DNA from 2 places in the Streptomyces sp. NPDC001406 genome. Region 1 is predicted to be linked to the other one. Evidence: predicted binding sites of a transcription regulator. Region 1 holds the regulator's gene; the other holds the start of a gene.
The links. The regulator HspR, encoded in region 1, represses chaperone genes until heat shock. The targets are predictions, from matches to a motif close to TTGAGNNNNNNNNNCTCAA.
Positions count from the first base shown of each region.

Region 2: a site for HspR is predicted at 1,791-1,809, ahead of dnaK (molecular chaperone DnaK). Genes of this name have one in related genera too.

Region 1 covers NZ_JBIAWG010000012.1:239,989-243,154, reverse strand. Annotated here, with positions in the region: gene grpE (nucleotide exchange factor GrpE) at 1-9, shown strand, start outside; gene dnaJ (molecular chaperone DnaJ) at 43-1,227, shown strand; gene ACFY1J_RS28865 (heat shock protein transcriptional repressor HspR) at 1,233-1,679, shown strand; gene ACFY1J_RS28860 (substrate-binding domain-containing protein) at 2,069-3,166, shown strand, end outside.
Region 2 covers NZ_JBIAWG010000017.1:74,768-77,933, forward strand. Annotated here, with positions in the region: gene dnaK (molecular chaperone DnaK) at 1-1,745, opposite strand, end outside; gene ACFY1J_RS35115 (OsmC family protein) at 1,877-2,302, opposite strand; partial or broken gene ACFY1J_RS35120 (hypothetical protein) at 2,368-3,166, opposite strand, start outside.

The DNA.
Region 1 (3,166 bases):
GAGGGCTGACGTAAACACTGAACGGAAGGAGGGACGTCGGGGATGAGCACCAAGGACTTCATCGAGAAGGACTACTACAAGGTCCTCGGCGTCCCCAAGGACGCCACCGAGGCCGAGATCAAGAAGGCGTACCGGAAGCTCGCCCGCGAGTTCCACCCGGACGCCAACAAGGGCAACGCCAAGGCGGAAGAGCGCTTCAAGGAGATCTCCGAGGCGAACGACGTCCTCGGCGACCCCAAGAAGCGCAAGGAGTACGACGAGGCACGCGCCCTCTTCGGCAACGGCGGCTTCCGCCCGGGGCCGGGCGCGGGCGGCGGCTCCTTCAACTTCGACCTGGGCGACCTCTTCGGAGGCGGCGGCGCAGGCGGCGGCGCCCAGAGCCAAGGGGGCTTCGGCGGAGGCTTCGGAGACGTCCTGGGGGGCCTGTTCAACCGGGGCGGCGGCGCGGGCACGCGCACGCAGCCCCGGCGCGGCCAGGACATCGAGTCCGAGGTCACGCTGAGCTTCACCGAGGCCATCGAGGGCGCCACGGTCCCGCTGCGGATGTCCTCGCAGGCCCCGTGCAAGGCCTGCTCCGGCACCGGCGACAAGAACGGCACACCGCGCGTGTGCCCGACCTGCGTCGGCACGGGCCAGGTCGCGCGGGGTTCGGGCGGCGGCTTCTCGCTCACCGACCCCTGCCCCGACTGCAAGGGCCGCGGTCTGATCGCCGAGCACCCCTGCATGGAGTGCAAGGGCAGCGGCCGCGCCAAGTCGTCCCGGACCATGCAGGTCCGCATCCCCGCGGGGGTGACCGACGGTCAGCGCATCCGGCTGCGCGGCAAGGGAGCCCCCGGCGAGCGGGGCGGCCCGGCCGGCGATCTGTATGTCGTCGTGCACGTGGGGGAGCACCCGGTGTTCGGCCGCAAGGGCGACAACCTCACGGTGACCGTCCCGGTGACGTTCACCGAGGCGGCGCTCGGCGGCGAGGTCCGGGTCCCGACCCTCGGCGGCCCCGCCGTCACCCTGAAGCTGCCTCCGGGCACGCCCAACGGCCGCACCATGCGGGCGCGGGGCAAGGGCGCGGTCCGCAAGGACGGCACCCGCGGGGACCTGCTGGTCACCGTCGAGGTGCGTGTTCCCAAGGACCTGTCGGGGAAGGCTCGTGACGCACTGGAGGCGTTTCGCGAGGCGACCGCGGGTGAGGACCCGCGTGCGGAGCTGTTCGAGGCCGCGAAGGGAGCTTGAGAGTGATGGACGGCCGTCGGCGTAACCCGTATGAACTGACCGAGGAGACCCCGGTCTACGTCATCTCGGTGGCGGCCCAGCTCTCCGGACTCCACCCGCAGACGCTGCGCCAGTACGACCGCCTGGGCCTGGTCTCCCCGGACCGCACCGCGGGCCGGGGCCGCCGCTACTCGGCCCGGGACATCGAACTGCTCCGTCAGGTGCAGGCGCTGTCCCAGGACGAGGGCATCAACCTGGCCGGCATCAAGCGCATCATCGAACTGGAGAACCAGGTCGCCGCGCTCCAGTCCCGCGTCGCGGAACTGCAGGCGGCCCTGGACGGCGCGGCGGCCGCGATGCAGCAGCGCGAGGCCGCCGTGCACGCCTCCTACCGCCGGGACCTGGTCCCGTACCAGGAGGTCCAGCAGACCAGCGCGCTGGTGGTGTGGCGGCCGAAGCGGCAGCAGGACTGACACCGATCTGCGAAAGGGGCCCGGAGGAGACCCTCCGGGCCCCTTTCGCATGCGCTCCCACTGCGTGGCGGTGGTCGCGCGGCTGGCTGGGTTCATTCGATCCTCTGGTCGAATCGGAAGGCGGTGCACGGCCGCCGATGATCACGACTCGTGAGGATTGGAGTTGGTTGTACTGATCTTTGCCGTGCCGTGAACTTCCGTTGAGTGGAGGGTCCGTAAAGGGTGTTTGGAGGTGATTCCGCTGGACCTCCACAAGCGAAGCGGAGCGTGGTGTTGCGCACTCGTTAAGTAGTTCGGCTTGACGCCGGGTGTTGCGGCCGCGTTGTCTTTTCAGACATCTGGGTCGCAAGCAGCCCCACATCCGGAACGCACCTGAAGTGAGCCCCCGAATGCGTCGTATCGCCATATCTGTGGCAGCCTCCACGATGACCCTCTCGCTCGCCGGCTGCGGCGTGCTGAACGCTTCGGGGAGTTCGACCGACGCAAGCCCGACCAAGGGCAACGACCTCACGGTGGGGCTTCTGCTGCCGGAGACGGCGAACACGCGGTACGGGAAGTTCGACTACCCCATCATCAAGAACAAGGTCGCCGAGCTCACCAGGAAGCAGGGCAAGGTCGAGTACGCCAACGCCGGGGCGGACGCCGGCAAGCAGTCGCAGCAGATGCAGCAGATGATCGCCGACAAGGTCGACGTCATCCTGCTCGACGCGGTCGACTCGCACGCCATCGCGGGCGATGTGAAGAAGGCGAAGGACGCGGGCATTCCGGTCATCGCGTACGACCGTCTCGCCGAGGGTCCGATCGACGCGTACATCTCCTTCGACAACGAGCTCGTCGGCGAGGTGCAGGCCCGCACCCTGCTGGACGCCCTGGGGTCGAACGTCGACACCTCCGACAAGGTCGTCATGGTGAACGGCTCGCTGACCGACCCGAACGCCAAGCAGTTCAAGCAGGGTGCCCTCTCCGAGCTGAACGGCAAGGTGACGATCGCGGAGACGTACGACACCAAGGACTGGAAGCCGGAGAACGCCACGGCCGAAATGACCGAGGCGATCAACAAGATCGGCAAGAACAACATCGCGGCCGTCTACTCCGCCAACGACGGCATGGCGTCCGGTGTCATCAAGGCCCTCAAGGCCGCGGGCGTCACCGAGATGCCGCCGATCACCGGCCAGGACGCCGAGCTGGAGGGCGTGCAGCGGATCGTCATCGGCGAGCAGTACATGACCGTCTACAAGTCCTACCCGGCCGAGGCCGAGAGCGCCGCCGAGATGGCTGTCGCCAAGGTCCAGGGCAGGGACATCCAGTTCGACGCCCTCACCCAGGACCGCGTCGACAGCCCGACCAACAAGGACATCCCGGCCCAGCTCGTCACCGTGACCGCCCTGACGAAGGACAACATCAAGGACACGGTCATCGCGGACGGCATCTACAAGACCTCCGAGATCTGCGCCCCCAAGTACAAGACGGCCTGCGCGACGCTCGGC
Region 2 (3,166 bases), on a different contig from region 1:
TGGGCGTACATGGCCTGCCCCATCTTCTGGCTCACGGAGGCGAGTTTCTCGACGCCGGCGCGCAGGGCGGCCGTATCGGCGTTCTGTTCAAGGAGGGTCTTCACCTCCGTGGCCGCCGCCTCGACCTCGGACTTCGTCTCGGCGGGCACCCGGTCCTCGTTGTCCCGGATGAACTTCTCGGTCTGGTAGACGAGTTGTTCGGCCTGGTTGCGGGTCTCAGCCGCTTCCCGGCGCCTGCGGTCCTCGTCGGCGTACTGTTCGGCCTCCCGCATCATGCGGTCGATGTCGTCCTTCGGGAGGGCCGAGCCGCCGGTCACCGTCATCTTCTGCTCGCGCCCGGTGGCCAGGTCCTTCGCCGAGACGTGCATGATCCCGTTGGCGTCGATGTCGAAGGCCACCTCGATCTGCGGGACGCCGCGCGGGGCGGGCGGCAGGCCGGTGAGGTCGAAGACGCCGAGCTTCTTGTTGTAGGCGGCGATCTCCCGCTCGCCCTGGTAGACCTGGATGCCGACCGAGGGCTGGTTGTCGGTGGCCGTGGTGAAGATCTCCGAACGGCGGGTCGGGATCGTGGTGTTGCGCTCGATGAGCTTGGTCATGATGCCGCCCTTGGTCTCGATGCCCAGGGACAGCGGGGTGACGTCCAGCAGGAGCACGTCCTTGACGTCGCCGCGGATCACGCCGGCCTGCAGGGTGGCGCCGACCGCCACCACCTCGTCGGGGTTGACGCCCTTGTGCGGGTCCTTGCCGGTGAGCTCCTTGACCAGGTCGGTGACGGCGGGCATCCGGGTCGAGCCGCCGACCAGGATGACGTGGTCGATCGCGGAGAGCTTCACGCCGGCGTCCTTGACCGCCTGGTGGAAGGGGGTCTTGCAGCGGTCGAGCAGATCGGCGGTGAGCTCCTGGAACTGGGCGCGGGTCAGCTTCTCGTCCAGGTGGAGGGGGCCTTCGGCGGAGGCGGTGATGTACGGGAGGTTGATCGTCGTCTCGGTCGAGCTCGACAGCTCGATCTTGGCCTTCTCGGCGCCCTCGCGCAGCCGCTGCAGCGCCATCTTGTCCTTGCCCAGGTCGACGCCGTACTGCCCCTTGAACCGCTTGACCAGGTGTTCCACTATCCGCTGGTCCCAGTCGTCGCCCCCGAGGTGGGTGTCGCCGTTGGTGGCCTTCACCTCGATGACGCCGTCGCCGATCTCCAGGAGGGAGACGTCGAAGGTGCCGCCGCCGAGGTCGAAGACGAGGACGGTCTGCTCCTCGCCGCGGTCGAGGCCGTAGGCGAGGGCGGCGGCCGTGGGCTCGTTGATGATCCTGAGCACCTTCAGACCGGCGATCTCCCCGGCCTCCTTCGTCGCCTGCCGCTGGGAGTCGTCGAAGTACGCAGGTACGGTGATCACCGCGTCGGTGACGTCCTCGCCGAGGTAGGCCTCCGCGTCCCGCTTCAGCTTCTGCAGCACCCGCGCCGACAGCTCCTGGGCCCGGTAGCGGGTGCCGTCGACGGAGCCGCTGTCCGGGAAGCGCCAGGCCCCGTCACCCATGTGCCGCTTCACCGAGCGGGCGGTGCGCTCCACGTTCGTCACGGCCTGCCGTTTGGCGACCTCGCCGACCAGTACCTCGCCGTTCTTGGCGAAGGCCACGACCGACGGCGTGGTCCTCGCCCCCTCGGCGTTGGCGACGACGGTGGGCTCGCCGCCCTCCAGGACGGCCACCACCGAGTTCGTCGTGCCGAGATCGATCCCGACCGCGCGTGCCATTGCTGTCCCCTTCCGCCCGGCGTTTCCCCGACTCCAGCACAAAACTTGAGCGGGCCGTTGTCAATGCCGGGTACCCAGAAACGGCGATGCCGCGTCCTGCGGGGACGCGGCATCCGGGGACGTGGTGCGGGTCAGGCCAGCTTCGCCGACAGAGTGATGGTGGTGCCGGTCAGGGCCTGGCTGACCGGGCAGTTCTTCTTGGCGTCCTCGGCGGCCGCGGCGAAGCCGTCCTCGTCCAGACCGGGGACGGTGCCCTCGACGGTGAGGTGGATGCCGGTGATGCCCTCACCCGGCTGGAAGGTGACGTCCGCCGAGGTGACGAGCTTGGTGGGCGGGGTGCCGGCGCCGGCCAGGCCGTGCGACAGCGCCATGGAGAAGCAGCTGGAGTGGGCGGCGGCGATCAGCTCCTCGGGGCTGGTCTTGCCGTTCGCCTTCTCCGCGCGCGACGGCCACGACACCGGCTGCTGGCCGATGCCGGAGGAGTCGAAGGTGACGACACCGTTGCCCTCGATCAGGTTGCCTTCCCAGACGGTATGTGCGGTGCGCGTGGTGGCCACGGTTGTTCCTTTCGCGTGGGAGCCCCATTCCGGGTTCTGCGTGTCCCATCCGATCACATCCGGACTCACCGCACCTTGAAGACGGGCCCACGCGGGGTGAACGGCAGCCGGCCGCCCTGCGGGATCAGATAGGCGTGTTCGCGCCGCACGCGCAGCACGTCGCACCAGCCGTCGGTGATGACCAGCACCGGGGCGCCCGGTGGGAAGTCGTCCGCCCGGTGCAGCAGGTCGATCCCGGGCTGCAGGACCGTACCGCCGCGGCCGTGCACCCGTACCCGCCCGGCGATCTCGGCGACCGGCAGATAGCCGGCGTCGTGCGGGGCGGCGTCGCAGAAGACCACCCGGGCGGCGGGCACGTCGCGGGCCTCGGCGTACGAGGCGATCGCGCCGAGCGCCTTGCCGAGCAGCGTGCGGTCCATGGAACCGGAGGTGTCGAGGACGACGCCGAAGGTGCAGCGGGCGACCTCCTCGGGCGGGAACCAGCGCCCCGCGCGCGGGATGTCGGGGGTGGACGACTGCCGGCGCGAGGGGCGCGCGTACGACCGCACCGCCTCGGGACGAGGGACGAACTCGTCGAACCAGCGGGCGAGTTGTGCGTCCCAGGGCAGCGGCGGGTGGCTGAGCGCGCGGATCTCCTCGACCAGGCCGCCGGGCAGGAAGCCGCGCTCCTGCGTCTGGTGCAGGTCCAGGCCCCGGGAAAGGCCCCGGCGGTAGAACTCGTCGAGGTCGACGTAGTCACGGGGCGGGCCGAGCGGGTCGCCGAGCATGTCGCCGAGGCCCTTGCCGCGCAGGGTGGCCAGGCGCCGCATCCGGCGCAGGTCGCCGGCGATCCGGTCGTACACCTCCTCGGCGGACAGGCCGGTC